2 regions of the Microbacterium sp. ZW T2_14 genome follow, and region 2 is predicted to be linked to the other one. Evidence: predicted binding sites of a transcription regulator. Region 2 holds the regulator's gene; the other holds the start of a gene.
The links. Region 2 encodes LexA, which represses DNA repair genes until DNA is damaged. Its sites were predicted from a motif close to TCGAACANNTGTTCGA; they were not measured.

Region 1: the regulator LexA is predicted to act here: its motif matches at 2,687-2,702, upstream of ACI3KY_RS14080 (DUF222 domain-containing protein).

The regions. Positions count from the first base shown of each region.
Region 1 covers NZ_JBJDRK010000041.1:1,052-9,332, forward strand. Annotated here, with positions in the region: partial or broken gene ACI3KY_RS14065 (protoporphyrinogen/coproporphyrinogen oxidase) at 1-33, opposite strand, end outside; gene hemE (uroporphyrinogen decarboxylase) at 26-1,084, opposite strand; gene ACI3KY_RS14075 (glutamyl-tRNA reductase) at 1,102-2,358, shown strand; gene ACI3KY_RS14080 (DUF222 domain-containing protein) at 2,713-4,026, shown strand; gene ACI3KY_RS14085 (MerR family transcriptional regulator) at 4,112-4,930, shown strand; gene ACI3KY_RS14090 (ZIP family metal transporter) at 4,977-5,774, opposite strand; gene ACI3KY_RS14095 (AMP-binding protein) at 5,981-7,576, opposite strand; gene ACI3KY_RS14100 (Glu/Leu/Phe/Val dehydrogenase dimerization domain-containing protein) at 7,749-8,281, opposite strand, start outside.
Region 2 covers NZ_JBJDRK010000012.1:27,681-35,961, reverse strand. Annotated here, with positions in the region: gene metE (5-methyltetrahydropteroyltriglutamate--homocysteine S-methyltransferase) at 1-1,545, shown strand, start outside; gene ACI3KY_RS06320 (hypothetical protein) at 1,542-3,062, opposite strand; gene lexA (transcriptional repressor LexA) at 3,167-3,847, opposite strand; gene ACI3KY_RS06310 (LysM peptidoglycan-binding domain-containing protein) at 4,242-4,643, shown strand; gene ACI3KY_RS06305 (histidinol-phosphate transaminase) at 4,713-5,807, shown strand; gene hisB (imidazoleglycerol-phosphate dehydratase HisB) at 5,804-6,412, shown strand; gene hisH (imidazole glycerol phosphate synthase subunit HisH) at 6,409-7,080, shown strand; gene priA (bifunctional 1-(5-phosphoribosyl)-5-((5-phosphoribosylamino)methylideneamino)imidazole-4-carboxamide isomerase/phosphoribosylanthranilate isomerase PriA) at 7,154-7,900, shown strand; gene ACI3KY_RS06285 (SseB family protein) at 7,884-8,281, shown strand, end outside.

The DNA of each region.
Region 1 (8,281 bases), on a different contig from region 2:
GGAGAAGCGCCCGGCCGCCGAGGATTCAGCCATGCGCGTGGACGAACTCCACGATGCGCGTCAGCACGGTCGGGTCGGTGTCGGGCGGAACGCCGTGGCCGAGGTTCAGCACGTGGGCGCGGGCTGCACGCCCGCGTTCCAGCACGTCGACGATGTGGGCTTCGAGCACCGGCCACGGGGCGCGCAGCAAGGCCGGGTCGATGTTGCCCTGCACCGAGACGTCCGGCCCGATGCGCCGCACGGCCTCGTCGAGCGGCAGGCGCCAGTCGACGCCGACCGTGTCGACGCCGACGTCGCGCATCGCGGCGAGCAGCTCTCCGGTGCCGACGCCGAAGTGGACGAGCGGGACGCCGAGCTCGCGCACCGGCTCGAGCGCGCGCGCCGAGAAGGGCGCGACATGCCGGGTGTAGTCGGCGAGACTCAGCGAGCCCGCCCACGAGTCGAAGAGCTGCCCGGCCGAGGCACCCGCCTCGATCTGCGCGGCGAGGAAGGCTCCGGTGATCTCGGCGCACCACGTCAGCAGCGCCGCCCAGGTCTCGGGGTCGGAGTGCATCAAGGCGCGGGTGCGGAGCTGCTCCTTGGATGGCCCGCCCTCGACCAGGTACGACGCCAGCGTGTACGGGGCGCCCGCGAAGCCGATGAGCGGCGTCTCGCCCAGCTGGGCGACCGTGAGGGCGACGGCTTCACGAATGGGGGCCAAGGCCTCGGGGTCGAGCGGTGGCAGGGCCGCGACATCCGCCGCCGTTCTCACCGGGTTCTCGAGCACCGGCCCGCGGCCGGCGACGATGTGGACGTCGACGCCCGACAACCGCACCGGGATCACGATGTCGCTGAAGAAGATGCCGGCGTCCACGCCGTGGCGGCGCACGGGCTGCAGCGTGATCTCGCTGGCCAGTTCGGGGTTCAGACACGCGTCGAGCATGTCGGTGCCCACGCGCAGCTCGCGGTACTCGGGGAGGGAGCGCCCCGCCTGGCGCATGAACCACACCGGCGTCCGGGTCGGACGATCACCCCGATACGCGCGTATCAGCGCGGGGGGATGGTTTCTCTGAAGGACGGAAGGGTGAGAGTCATGCAACGACACACGTTAAGATTAGGTCTGTGCTCCTCTGTCTGACCGCGAACCATCGGAACGCGAGCCTCGACATCTTGGAGCGTCTCTCTGTGGGAGCGCCCACGGCGACGCGCGCTCTCGTGGATGACGAGCTCTTCGTTTCCGGCGCGGTCGTGCTCGCGACGTGCAACCGGTTCGAGGCGTATCTCGACATCGACGAGCCGCTCACCGGCGGCGAGGCCGTCGCAGTGGAGTCGGTCGTCGAAGCGATGGCCGCGGCATCCGATGTTCCGGTCGATCTGCTGCGTGCGTCGGTCGCGGTGCATCAGGGAGCGGATGCTGCAGCCCACCTATTCGCCGTCACCAGCGGACTGGAGTCGATGGTCGTCGGCGAAGACGAGATCTCGGGCCAGGTGCGCCGCGCTCTCGACGCCGCTCGCGCCGACGGCATGACCAGCAGCGAGCTCGAGCGCCTGTTCCAGAAAGCGACCCACACCAGCCGCGGCGTGCGCAACCGCACGCAGCTGCGCGGTGCGCACCGTTCGCTTGTGCGCCTCGCCCTCGAACTCGCTTCGAGCCGCGTCGCCGACTGGGCCGCCGCGCGCGTCGTGCTGGTCGGCACCGGTCGCTATGCGCAGCGCACCGTCGATGCGCTGCGCGCTCGCGGCGCCGGCGACATCCACGTCTTCTCTCCGTCAGGTCGCGCGCACGCGTTCGCGACGCAGCACGGGCTCATCCCGGTCTCGGACTTCGCCGCTGCGGCCGCCCAGGCGGATGTGGTCATCACCTGCACCGCCGACGCGGTGGTGCACGCCGACGCGTTCGTTCCGGGGCGCCGGGTGCTCGTGATCGACCTCGGACTGCCCCGCAACGTCGACCCCGCCGTCGGGTTGGTCGCCGGTGTCGAGCTGCTCGACCTCGAGACCATCCGGCTGCACGCACCGCTCCAGGAGTTCAGCGCGCACGCCGACGCCCGCGCGATCGTCGGAGACGCGGCGACCGAGTTCCACGCCGACCGGCTCGCCGGGCCGGCCATCACGGCATTGCGCACCGAGGTGCTGAAGACGCTCGACGATGAGATCGTGCGGGCGCGCTCGCGCGGTGCCGGCGACGAGGTCGAGGCGGCGCTGCGGCACCTCGCCGGCGTCCTGCTGCACCAGCCGTCCGTGCGCATTCGGGAGCTCACGGTCGAGGGGCGCATCGATGAGGTCCGCGCGGCGCTCGAGCTGCTGCACGGTCTGTCGATCGACGCTCCCGGCGCCGTCGACACCGCCGCCGACGACGACCTCTGGGAAACCGCGTAGGGGATCCCGACGCCCGCGGGCGTTCTGTCACGACCGCGCGTTGCGTTCCGCGCGGTCGGCGCTGCGTTCCTCGCCGCATGGCGCATCCGCGCTGCGTTCCCCGCTGTGCCCCGCCCCGCGTATTCGTTGACTTGCCGCATATGTACGACACGCCGGGCGTGTCGCGTACAACGAGGCAAGTCAACCCAAAGGGACGAGGGACGGCGACGTGAGTGCGGGTTGCGCAAGCGGCGGCAACTTCTTCGCGCGAAACTCGCGGTGACGCAAGAAGAGGACAGATTGGCGGAGCCGGCAGGGGGCACATTCGACGGAAACTGCTTGTGACATATCGAAGATATGTTCTACGCTTGAGGTATGAGACATTCCGCGCCGCATCCCGGTCCCCAGGGGTCGGGATGCGCCGACGGCGGCGATGATGAGTTCCTGCCGCCTGTGCCGGATGCCGTCGACTTGGTGCTCGAGTCCGCCACGATGCTCGCGGTGTTCGCCGCTGAACGGCTCCGCAGAATCGAGGCGATGCGGCATGAGGCACTCTCGCCGATCGTCGGGAGAGGGGCGGGCGCGGTCGAGATGGCGGAGCGATCCATCCGGCTCGAGCTCTCGGCGGGAATGCGCATCACCGAGTACGCGGCAGGGCGCCTGCTCATGCAGGCCGATGCTCTGGTCAACCGCTATCCGAGTGCCCTGGATGCACTGTCGGGCGCGCGCATCACCGAGAAGCACGCCGAGATCTTCATAGACCTCGTGGATCAGGTCACGCCCGAGCTGCGAGCCGACGTCGTCGAGCGCGCTGTCGCGCTCGCCGAGGCGGAGCCGGTCGGAACATTCCGGCGCGGCCTCCGCGACCTCATCGCGCGGCTCGAGAGCAGGACTCTCGAAGAGCGTCACGCCGCGGCGCTCGGTGGTCGTCGGGTGGTCGTCGAATCCGGCGCCGACGGCATGGGTCTCCTGATGCTGCATGGTCCGCAGGTCGAGCTGCACGCCATCTTCGGTCGCGCGACGGCGATGGCGAAGGCGATCAAGAAGTCGCCGGGCGAGACGCGGACACTCGATCAGATCCGCGCCGACGTCGTCGCCGACCTTCTCATCGACGGCACGACCGCGCACCATCCGGCCACGGCATCGGGCATCAGGGCCGCGGTTGTCGTGACCGTGCCGGTGCTGTCGCTGCTCGACGACGAGGCTGCGGCGGCCGGTGACCCGCCGGTGGTCGAAGGGGTCGGGCCGGTTCCGCTGTCGCGTGCCAGGGAACTCTGCGGCGGCGAGGCGAAGTGGATGCGAGTGCTCACGCATCCGGAGACAGCCGTCGTCCTGTCCGTCGGCCGGGACCGGTACACTCCGCCGGCCGCGCTACAGAAGCTCGTGAAATGGCGAGCGGATCGATGCATGGGTCCTGGCTGCGGGGTGCCGGCATCCCGGTGCGAGGTCGACCATCAGATCAGGTGGGCAGACCAGGGCGAGACGGCGCTCGAGAACCACGCCCCGTTGTGCAAAGGCCACCACCTCGTCAAGGACAACACCGATTGGGTCGTCACGCAGGTTCCAGGATCCGGCGGCGCTCTCGAGTGGATCTCACCCACCGGGCGGCGCTACGTGGTGCAGCCCGAACGCAAGGTTCCGGTGTTCCGCAGCGACCGCGCAGGCGACGCGAGCAGCGCGCCGTTCTGAGGAGACCGGGACCCCGCAGTCTGTCGCATTTCTCGGTCTTCTGGTTGACTCTCACACTGTGTCAGGGCCGAACGTGGACTCCACCATGTACACCATCGGAGACTTCGCCGCGATCGGGCGGGTGAGCGTACGCATGCTGCGTCACTACGACGCGATCGGCATCCTGCCTCCCGCGCACGTCGACGATCGCACCGGCTACCGCCACTACGCCGACGCGCAGCTGGCCGACCTGCTGCGACTCGTCGAACTGCGCGAGCTCGGCTGCGGTCTCGATGTGATCGGCGATGTCCTGTCCGCCCCCGATCGATCCGCCGCCATGCGCGAGGCGCTGCAGCAGCGCCGTGCGCAGCTCGAGGCTTCGATCGCCGCGGATCAGGACCGGCTCGCCCACATCGACGAACGTCTTCGCACCCTGGAAGGAAACGCCATGTCCGCTGTCGAATACCGTCCGGTCGCACCCGTCACCGTCTACGCCGTCGGTGGGCGCGCACCGGGGATGGGACCCGAGAACGTCTCGCCCGTGATCGACCCCCTGCTGGAACGCCTCGATCGGGCACTCGGTGCCGCGGGCCGTGCTCCGCGTGAGCCCGGCGTGTTCTGGTACGAGACCGTGCCGGACTCCGAGGAGCTCTCGGTGCACGTGAGCTTCACGGCCGACCCCGAGCCGGTCCCGGGCGAGGGATACGACGTGGTCGAACTGCCTCACATCCCGACAGCCGGCGTCCTCACGCACCACGGAGACATGCCGAGCATCGGCAGGTCGTGGATGACGCTGATGAGCCAGGTCGTCGAGGACGGCTACCGCATCGTCGGCCCCACACGCGAGGTGTACGTCGAGGCCGGCCCCGGGCTCGATCAGTCGGAGTGGGTCACCGACCTCATCGTCCCCGTCGAGAAGGACTGAAGCTCCCGGCCGACGAGGCTGACCCGTCGCTGGTCGCAGGGAGGGGTCAGCCGGCCAGCTCGTGCAGCAGGAACGCGCCGAGAAAGCCGATCGTCGCCCACAGCCCGGTGAGGGCGTGCTGCTCGTCGAACGCCTCTGGGATCATCGTGTTGCACACCATGGCGAGCAGCCCGCCGGCGGCGATCGTCGTGATCAGCGCGATGAGGCTCGGCGGAGCCGATTGGAACGCGACGTAGCCGACGACCGCCGCCACGACCGTGACCATGGCGATGCCGATCCACAGCACCGCGACATAGCGTCCGCTCCTGCCCCCGCGCTTGAGGGCGGCCGTCGATCCGAGCCCCTCGGGGATGTTGCTGATCGCGATGGCGGCCACGATGGGGATGCTGATCCCACCCTCCAGCACCGACAGACCCATCACGATCGACTCCGGGATGCCGTCGATCAGCGCACCGACCGCGATCACGACGCCCGCACTGCCCGCGGCCCCCGCCGCACGCCGCGCCACGATGTTCGCCGGCGGATCGGCGGGGGCGGCATCCTGTCCGGCCGCGCGCGCCGAGGGGACCCGCGCCGAGCGCGGGCGAGAGATCAGCTGATCCGCGACGATGTAGAGGATCGCGCCGCCCAGGAAGCCGACCGTCGTCGGCACCAGCCCGCCGTCCTCGGCGGCCTGTTCGACCAGTTCGAAGGCCAGCGTCGAGATCAGCACACCGGCGCCGAGCGCCATGATGCCCGCGACGACCCGCTGCGGGATCGCGACGAACCAGGCGACGGCCGCGCCGAGGAGCAGCGCTCCGCCGCCGATGAGGCCGCTCAGCGCGGCGAGCCAGACGCCATCCATGGCGCCAACCTAGTGGCCGGGGTCGTCTGGCGGGGGGAGGTGCGACGAGAGGCACGCCGGGGTGGCCGAGCGAGCGAGGCGTTTCGTCTGGCTGGCGGGCGCTCGCTCGCTCAACGGCCGGGAGCGGAAGCGGAGAGGGCGAACCACGCGCGATCACGGGCCCAGGCGGAACGCGTCCATCCGCGGGCCCGTGATCCCGCGGGCGCTCAGACCGTGGCGGCGGCCTCGCGGGCGCGGAGATCCTTGCGAAGGATCTTGCCGGCGGTCGACTTGGGGATCGCCTCGATGAACTCGACGCGACGCACCTTCTTGTGCGGGGCGACCTGCTCCGCGACGAAGGTCATGACCTCGTCCTCGGTGAGCCCGGATTCCGGCGCGGGCACGATGAAGGCCTTCGGGATCTCCTGCTTGTCGTCGTCGAGCACGCCGATGACCGCGGCATCCATCACCTTCGGATGACTCAGCAGCAACGCCTCGAGCTCGGCCGGTGCGATCTGATAGCCCTTGTACTTGATGAGCTCCTTGACCCGGTCGACGATCGAGAAGTACCCGCCCTCGTGGTACACGGCGATGTCGCCGGTGTGGAGGAAGCCGTCGGCATCGAGCGTCTCGGCTGTCGCCTCGGGCTGGTTCAGGTAGCCGAGCATGACGTTCGGCCCCTTGACCCACAGCTCGCCCGGCTTTGTGACGCCATCGGGGCCGACCTCGGTGATCTCTTCGCCGGTCTCGGTGTCGACGAGCTTGTTGAGCGTGTTGGGCAGCATTCCACCGACGGAGCTGACCGGCTCGTCGTCGCGGCCGTAGTACATCGCGTGCGAGACGGGGCTCAGCTCGCTCATGCCGTAGCCCTGCAGCATGCGTGCGTGGATCCGCCGGCCGGCGATGTCGGCGGTCTCGCCGTCGAGCGGTGCCGCGCCCGAGAACACCGTGTGCACGCTCGAGATGTCGAACTGGTCGACGATCGGGTGCTTGGCGAGAGCCACCGCGATCGGGGGAGCGATGTACAGGTACGTGCACTGGTACTTCTGGATGTTCGTCAAGAACTCCACGAGGTCGAACTTCGGCATCGTGACAAGGCTCGCGCGCTTGCGCAGGGCGAGGTTCAGCAGCACCGTCATGCCGTAGATATGGAAGAACGGCAGCACCGCGAGCACACGATCGGTCGGCTCGAGGTTCATATTGGGCACGCACTGCGCCACGTTCGCGACGAGGTTGCGATGCGAGAGCATCACGCCCTTCGGCACGCCGGTCGTGCCCGACGAATAGGGCAGCACCGCGACGTGGGTCGCGGGGTCGAACGAGACCTCCGGCGCCGTGGCGCCCTCGGAGAGCAGCTCGCGGAGATTCGGATGCCCGGACGCTCCGTCGAGCACGATGACGCGGTCGTGGGGGATGCCGACGGCCTCGGCAGCGGTCGACGCCTGGGGGAGCAGCGGACTGACCGTGATGAGCCAGGTCGCCCCGGCATCCCGCAGTTGCTTCTCGATCTCGCCGGCGGTGTAGAGCGAATTCACGGTCGTGACCGTCGCACCCGCCCGGAGAATGCCGTGGAACACCGTCGCGAACGCCGGCACATTCGGGCACAGCAGCCCGAGCACGGTATCGAGGCCCACGCCGCGTGCAGCGAGAGCTCCCGCGAACAGGTCGATCTGCCCGCGGAGAGCGCCGTAGGTCGTCTCGGCGCCGGTGGCGGGGTCGATGAGCGCGACCCGCCCGAGATCCTCGTCGGTCAGGCTCGCGAAGAGGTAGTCGTAGATGCTCAGTTCGGGGATCTCGACATCGGGACGAGGGCTGGTGAACACCGGATCTCCTTTGATCGGGGTGGCGCGGATCTCTGATCGGGGTGGCGCGGACGGCCGGTCGCCGCACCCTCGCGACGCCGTGCGACCATCATGCCACCCCGATCGCGGATCCTGGCACGCGATTCCGTCAACGGTGGAACGCAGTGTCAGTCCCGGCCGGGCGTCACCGCCGTCAGTGGGCGAGCGCGGGCTGACGACCGCCGGCGGCGAGCCGCTCGGCGGCGAGACCCTCGGCGGCCTCGAGCGGGGTCACTCCCCGCGACTCGGCGGCGTCGAAGATCCGGCGCACGGTGTCGCCGATCTGCGCGACCCGGTCCATGATCTCGGCACGGGTGCCGAGCTGCTTCGCCTCGAGATCGAGGTAGATCACACCGCCCGCGTTGACGACGAAGTCAGGGGCGTACAGGATGCCGCGACCGGCGAGTCGCTGGGCGCCGCTGTGATCGGCCAGTGGGTTGTTGGCGGGTCCGCACACGGCCTTCGCGTCGAGCGCGTCGATGACCTCGTCGGTGAGGAGGCCGCCGATGCCGGCGGGCACGAACACATCGGCCGGCGCCAGGTGCTCCTCGCCGGGGCTGACCCAGTCGGCGCCCAGCTCTGCCGCGAGGTCGCGCTTGGCCGGGTTCACGTCGGTCACGGTCAGGCGCGCACCCTCCGCGGAGAGGCGGACCGCGAGACGGCTGCCCACCTGGCCGAGACCCGAGA
Region 2 (8,281 bases):
GCGCAGCTGTCGGACGAGGCGTGGGCGGCGCTCGCCGCGGCGCCGATCGAGGCCATCGCCGTCGACCTCACGCGGGGCGCCGTTCCGGCCCCGGTCGAAGGGCTGGCAGACAAGACCCTCGTCGGAGGTGCTGTCGACGGCCGCAACGTGTGGCGCGGAGATCTGGAGGCGGCCTGGACCTCGCTCGAGGCGCTGCGGGCGCTGGGAGCCGGCGCCGTCACCGCCGGGACCTCGACCTCGCTGCAGCATGTGCCGCACGACGTCGAGGACGAGACGACCCTCGAGCCGCGGCTGGCGACGTGGCTGGCGTTCGCCGACCAGAAGGTCGCGCAGGTCGCGACCCTCGCTCGCGGCCTGGTGCACGGGCGGCCGGCCATCGCGGACGCGCTGGCCGAGGCATCCGCCGCTCTCGCCGACCGGCGCGGTGCGCCCGGTGTGCGAGACGGTCTCGTCCGGGAGCGGGCCTCAGCGCTCGGCGCGGAGGACTTCGCCCGCGGAGACTACGACGAGCGCGTCGCTGCGCAGGAGATCGAGCTGGCACTTCCGGTGCTGCCCACGACCACGATCGGATCGTTTCCCCAGACCGGTGACATCCGGCGCGCCCGTGCGCGTCACGGCCGCGGCGAGCTCAGCGCCGACGAGTACGAGAGCTTCCTGCGCGACGAGATCGCGCAGGTGGTGACGCTGCAGGAGGACATCGGCCTCGACGTCCTCGTGCACGGGGAGGCCGAGCGCAACGACATGGTGCAGTACTTCGCGGAGAACCTCGAAGGCTTCGCGGTCACCGAGAACGGCTGGGTGCAGTCCTACGGCTCGCGGGCGACCCGGCCGTCGATCCTGTGGGGCGACGTCGCGCGTCCCGGGGCGATCACCGTGGCGTGGTCCGCCTTCGCGCAGTCGCTGACGGACAAGCCGATGAAGGGGATGCTGACCGGTCCGGTGACGATCCTCGCGTGGTCGTTCGTCCGCGACGACCAGCCGCTGGGGGAGACGGCGAACCAGGTGGCGCTCGCGCTCCGCGACGAGATCGCCGATCTCGAAGGGGCGGGCATCCGCGTCGTCCAGGTCGACGAGCCGGCGCTGCGCGAGCTCCTGCCGCTCAAGCGCGCCGACCAGCCCGCCTACCTGGAGTGGTCGGTCGGCTCGTTCCGCCTCGCGACCGCCGGCGCGGCGCCGGCCACGCAGGTGCACACGCACCTCTGCTACTCGGAGTTCGACGTGGTGATCGACGCGATCGCGGCCCTGGATGCCGACGTCACCTCGATCGAGGCCGCGCGCAGCCGCGGCGAGGTGATCGGCGACATCGCGACGTCCGGCTTCGCCGCCGGCATCGGACCGGGCGTGTACGACATCCACTCGCCGCGGGTGCCGTCGGTCGACGAGATCACCGAGCTCCTCGACCGCACGGTCGCCGAACTGCCGCTGCGCCGCGTCTGGGTCAACCCGGACTGCGGGCTGAAGACCCGGGGATACGACGAGACCGTGGCGTCGCTCAAGAACCTCGTCGCGGCGACGCAGGCGGTGCGGGCGAGCGTTCCCGCTTAGCGCCGCTTCTTCGTGGCGGATGCCGCGGCCGCTTCGGTCGCGGCATCCGTCTCGATCACGAGCGTGTCCGCGTCGGCGTCGACCGTATCCGCGTCGACGATCACGACGGTGTCCGCGTCGGCGTCCACAGCAGGCTCGTCCGGGATTGCTGCCTCGGCCGTGGCTGCCGCCTCTGCCGCCGCGGCGGCTTCTTCCGGGCGGCGCTGGAGCAGCTCGAACACCCACCACACGACGAGCCACACGACGAGCACGAGGAATACCTCGCCGACCGAGAGCGGGCGCAGCAGCATCAGCCACACGATGGCCAGGGCACCGAGCACGATCCGCACCAGGATGCGCTGGTTGTGCAGCCACGTGCCGAAACGCCCCGTGTCGACACCGCGCTTGAGCAGAGCGCCCCGCACGCCCGCGTTGACGGATGCGACGCCGCTGCGCGTGGCCCGCGCACCGCGCCAGCGGCCCGACATCCAGGCGATGACGGCGATCACGATGCCGAGCAGAGTGAGCACCACCGCCGTGTCGCGCATCGCAGTGGTCACCTGCTCGTACATGGCTGCGAGCGCACCGGCCGGAACACCGAGGCTCGGCGCGCTGAGCGCGAGGATCGACCCGCCGATGCCCAGGCCGATCGCCAGCACGCCGGCACCGAGTGCGATGCCGGCACCTGTGCCGAGGACGGCCGTGGATCGCCGCCGTGCGATGAGGATGCCGGCCAGGAACAGCACCAGCGCGATGATCGGCGTCCACCAGCCGGCGGCGACGGCGAGGTTGTAGACGGTGCCCACCACGGTCAGAGCGTCGCTCTGCGCGACCACGATCGTCTTGTCGATGACCGGGATGGACTCGGCGAACCCGATTCCGCGGTCGACGAGACGCTTCTTGACCTCTTCGATGATCGGCGCCAGCTGGATGCCGACCTCGCCGTTCGCTTCGATCACCACCGCCCCCGACGACGTGCCGCCGGCCGCTACGGCCTCGAGCGACCGGTGGCTCGCGCGCAGTGCCGTCTCCCAGACATCGGCGAAGGCATCGGATTCCACCAGTCGCGTGACCGTGGTGTCGACGAGGTTCTGCAGTCCCTGCGCAGCGGGCGCGCGAAGCAGGTCGAGTGCGGCAAGAGCGCGCGGCGGCAGGTCGAGCTGCTGGATGCCGTCGAACAGGTCGTTGGTGAGGGTCTCGAGGTTGAGGGAGTCCTCGATGGCCACGGTGACCTGGTCGGCGACCATCGCCTGCACCTGCGGGTCTTCCGCGAGAGGCGCGAATGTCTCGACGAACCGCGTCTCGTCGACGAGCTCGACGCGCGCCCATGAGGCCACGATGGAGACCGGCACCAGGATGGTCGCGATGACGATGCACAGCGCCGACAGGAACGCGCGCCACCGGCTGCCCTGGGGTTTGTCCGTGGGGGCGGGGGCGGGAGGCAGCGTCTCGGCGCGCAGGCGGGCGTTCTCGGCTTCGAGGGCGTCGAGACGCGCGCGGAGCGCTGCGCTCTCGTCCGCGGCGGTGAGGTCGGTCATTCCCCCCTTATAGCGCCTGCTGGGGACGCGCCGCCAGTCACCTCACGATTCGGCGGCGAACTCGGGATCGGCCGCCGCTGGCCCGAAGACCGCCGCGGGCCGGCTCACACCGCGCGCAGCACGGCCACGACCTTGCCGAGCACTGTCGCCTGGTCGCCCAGGATCGGCTCGAATGCCGAGTTGCGGGGGAGCAGCCACGTATGGCCGTCACGCTGACGGAACGTCTTGACCGTCGCCTCGCCGTCCAGCATGGCCGCGACGATCTCGCCGTTGTCGGCCGTCGCCTGCGAGCGCACGACAACCCAGTCGCCGTCGCAGATGGCGGCGTCGATCATCGACTCGCCCGAGACCTTGAGCATGAACAGATCGCCCTTGCCCACCAGCTGGCGGGGGAGCGGGAAGATCTCCTCGACCTGCTGCTCGGCGGTGATGGGAACGCCTGCGGCGATGCGGCCGACCAGCGGGACCAGCGCCGCGTCGCCGACGGAGGGCGCGGTGTCCGCGGGACTCTCGGTCGCCGTGCCCGGCAGATCGATCAGGACTTCCATCGCCCGCGTCTTGCCGGCGTCCCGCCGCAGATAGCCGCTCAGCTCCAGCTGGTTGAGCTGATGAGTGACGCTGGACAGCGACTTCAGGCCGACGGCATCGCCGATCTCTCGCATGCTGGGCGGATACCCGTGGCGTGCGATCGACCGCTGGATCACCTCGAGGATCGCCAACTGTTTGTCGCTCAGGCTCTTGCGCCGACGAGTCTGGGGCTTCTCGCGCCCGGCCGCGTCGCTCATCTTCCGGCTCCGTCCTGCGCTCGGCGAGGAGCGCTGTTTCTTCGAATGTCGGAGGCCCGTGGTGGGGTTCTCGTATCGAAACCGTATCCGGCTCGCGCGCTTCTGGGGAACAACCCGGCCGCGTGTCGCGTTCGAGAGATCGTCGCCCGGATCCGGTATTGACATCGTACAGTCTCGAAGATAGCTTCGGAAGAGAGGTTCGCATTCATCGCTCCCGGCCGAGCGATGAATGCGAATCTCTCCCCATCGGGAGGAGCCCAGCATGACCGCGATCCACTTCACGACGTCCGTCCCCTCGCCGGCACGCGCCGCGCGCCTGGCGGCACAGCGTGTGCAGGGCGCCGCACGGCGGGTTCCGGCGAACGCCACGGTCGAGGTGAATGGCACGGTCGAGCTGAATGGCGCGGTCAGGAATGGCAGCGTCGAGCCCCGCTTTGTCGGGGGCACCGCTCGGCCCACCCGCCTGCGCCTCACCGTGCGCGGCCGGCGGGTGCTCGCCGCGCTGGCCGCCCTCCCCGCGGTGATCGCTCTGAGCGCAGCGGTGATCGGCGGCGGGGCGGCACTCGCCACCCGTGACGCCGGCGCGCCGGCAGGTTCCTTCCACACGGTGACGGTGGCCGCGGGAGACTCGCTCTGGAGCATCGCCGAAGAGATCGCGCCCGACCGTGATCCCCGCGACGTCGTCGACGAGCTCGTGCGCCTGAACGCCCTCGACAGCGTCGTCGTTCGGGCCGGGCAGAACCTCGCGATCCCCACCGGGGCAGACCGGGGTGAGGCGCCCGACGACGGGCGCTGAGTCCCGCCTCTCGGTGGACGGAGTCTCGCGTCGTCACGCGGCGGAACCCTCCCCTCCTACGGGCCTAGCATGGGAGAGGTGAGTGCACGTCTCGAAGACCTCCCCTTGCGCGCCGACCTCCGCGGTCAGAAGCCATACGGCGCCCCGCAGGCTCCCCTTCCGGTGGCGCTGAACGTCAACGAGAACACCCATCCCGTTCCGGCAGAGGTCGCGGACGACATCCTCGACTCGATCGCGCGGGCGCTCAGCGACGTGAATCGGTATCCCGACCGCGAATTCACCGCGCTGCGCGAGGGCTTCGCCGACTACCTGGGTCACGGCCTCACGCGCGACGAGATCTGGGCGGCGAACGGCTCGAACGAGGTGCTCCAGCACATCCTGCAGGCCTTCGCAGGACCCGGACGCACGGCGTTCGGCTTCGCGCCCACCTACTCGATGTACCCGCTGCTCACCCGCGGCACCGGCGCCGAGTGGATCTCCGGCACCCGCGCCGAGGACTACTCCGTGACCGCCGACGATGCGGCCGCCCAGATCGCGGACGCATCGCCCGACGTGGTGTTCCTGTGCTCGCCGAACAACCCGACCGGCACCCCGCTCGGGCTCGATGTGGTCCAAGCCGCGTATGACGCGACGGACGGCATCGTGATCGTCGACGAGGCCTACTTCGAGTTCGCCCCGCACGACGAGCGTTCGGCGCTGACGCTGCTGCCGGGGCGGGAACGCCTCGTCGTCTCGCGCACGATGAGCAAGGCGTTCGCGTTCGCGGGCGCCCGGGTCGGATACATGGCAGCCGATCCCGCGCTCATCGACGCGCTGCGGCTCGTGCGCCTGCCGTACCACCTCAGCGCGCTCACGCAGGGGGCGGCGACCGCAGCCCTCCGGCACGCCCCCACGATGCTGGGCATGGTCGACGAGATCGTGGCCCAGCGCGACCGCATCTCGGCCACCGTCGAGGCGCTCGGCTACAGGCCGCACGAATCGTGGACGAACTTCGTGCTGTTCGGGGGAGTGGCCGATCCCGCCGCGACGTGGCGTGCGCTCTACGACCAGGGCGTGCTCATCCGCGACGTCGCCATCCCGGGGCATCTGCGGGTCACGGCGGGCACAGCGGACGAGACGACAGCCTTCCTCGACGCGCTGGCCTCGGTAGGATCGGCGGCATGAGCGCCGCACCACGCACCGCCTCGCTGCGCCGGGCGACGAGCGAGTCGACCGTCGAGCTCGAGCTGGATCTGGACGGCAGCGGCCGCAGCCGGATCGACACGACGGTCCCGTTCTTCGACCACCTCCTGACCGCGTTCGCGAAGCACTCGCTCACCGATCTCACCGTGCGCGCGTCGGGTGACACCGACATCGATGCGCACCACACGGTCGAAGACATCTCGATCGTGCTCGGCCAGGCGATCCGCGAGGCGCTCGGCGACAAATCGGGCATCGCGCGCTACGGCGACGCGCTGGTCCCGCTCGATGAGGCACTGGCCCAGGCCGTCGTCGACATCAGCGGCCGCCCGTACCTCGTGCACACAGGTGAGCCGGCGGGCTTCGAGCACCACCTCATCGGCGGGCATTTCACGGGTTCGCTGGTGCGCCACACGTTCGAGGCGATCGCATTCAACGCGGCCCTGACGGTCCACGTGCGTGTGCTGTCGGGGCGCGACCCGCATCACATCGCCGAGGCCGAGTACAAGGCCCTCGCGCGCGCCTTCCGGCAGGCGAAGGCCCACGACCCGCTGGTCGACGGCATCCCCAGCACCAAGGGCGCGCTGTGAGCGGGAGCACGGCCCCCACCGACGAGCGGCCGGTCGTCGCCGTCCTCGACTACGGGTCGGGCAACGTGCACTCGGCCGTGAAGGCGCTCGTCGCCGCCGGCGCCGATGCGCGGCTGACTGCAGACCCCGGCCTCGTCCGCGATGCCGACGGGCTGTTCGTGCCCGGGGTCGGCGCCTTCCGCGCCGTCGCAGAGGCGCTGCGTGCCAGCCGGGGCGACCAGCTGATCGAGCGCCGTCTCGCGGGGGGACGCCCCGTGCTCGGTGTGTGCGTGGGAATGCAGATCTTCTTCGAGCGCGGCGTGGAGCGCGGCGTCGACACCGAAGGGCTCGGCGAGTGGCCGGGCGTCGTGACCGAGCTCGACGCCCCCGTCCTTCCCCACATGGGGTGGAACACGGTCGAGCCGGGTGAGGGCACGCGCCTCTTCCGCGGGATCGAGCACGAACGTTTCTATTTCGTCCACTCGTTCGGGGCGCAGAAGTGGCTGCTCGACGTGCAGCCGCCGTTCCCCGAGCCGGTCCTGACGTGGTGCGACTACGGGGCGCCGTTCCTCGCGGCGGTCGAGAACGGACCGCTGTCGGCCACGCAGTTCCACCCCGAGAAGTCGGGGGATGCCGGCATCCGTCTGCTGTCGAATTGGATCGACGGGCTGCGCGGGGCTACCCTCTGAGACCGTGCCGTCTGCGGGAGCGCGTGCTTCCGGGACCCGCCACCCACAGCTTTCGATGCCTGAGCCAGGAGCCATGAACGATTTCGCGTCCACACCCAAGCTGGTCCTCCTGCCCGCCGTCGATGTCGCCGACGGCAAGGCCGTCCGCCTGACGCAGGGTGAGGCGGGCACTGAGACGAGTTACGGCGATCCCGTCGACGCCGCGCTCGACTTCGCGCGACAGGGCGCCGAGTGGATCCACCTCGTCGATCTCGACGCGGCGTTCGGTCGCGGCAGCAATGTCGGCGTGCTGCGCAAGGTGATCAGGCAGGTCAAGGGCGTGCAGGTGGAGCTCTCCGGTGGCATCCGCGATGACCGCACCCTCGAGGCTGCTCTCGAGAGCGGGGCGTCGCGCATCAATCTGGGCACGGCCGCGCTCGAGAACCCGGAGTGGGCGGCCGACGTCATCGGGCGCTACGGCGACGCGATCGCCGTGGGCCTCGACGTCCGCGGCACGACGCTCGCCGCCCGAGGCTGGACGCGCGAGGGCGGCGACCTGTGGACGGTCCTCGACCGGCTCGAGTCGGCGGGATGCAGCCGCTACGTGGTGACGGATGTCACGAAGGACGGCACGCTGCAAGGCCCCAACCTCGACCTGCTGCGGGAGCTCACCGCGCGCACGCCCAAGCCGATCGTGGCGTCCGGCGGTGTGTCGAGCCTCGACGACATCGTGGCGCTGCGCGATCTCGTGCCGCTCGGCGTGGAGGGTGTCATCGTCGGCAAGGCGCTCTATGCCGGTGCGTTCACGCTGGCCGAGGCGCTGGATGTCGCCGGATACTGACCCGCACGCGGCCGGCGACGGCCACGGTCATGGACACGGCGGCGACTCCGCCGGCGTCCCCTGGGAGGGACGCAGCTTCGAGGCGAACCGGCATGCGTCCGACGACGGCTCCGCCGATCCTGCGCTGCTCGCCGCGCTGACCGCGTTCCGCGCGGGGACGGGCACTCAGCGCGAGGTGATCGACGCCTATCGGGCGGCGCGTCTGCTCATCCCGCTCGTCGCCGAGAAGGGTGAGAGCGGCGTCGGCGCGCACGGCCTGGAGGTCGACAAGACCCAGGAGCTGTCGATCGTCACCGTGGCCGCGCCCGACGGTCGTCGGGTGCTGCCGGTGTTCTCTTCGGTCGACGCGATGAAGCGGTGGGATGCCGCGGCCCGGCCGGT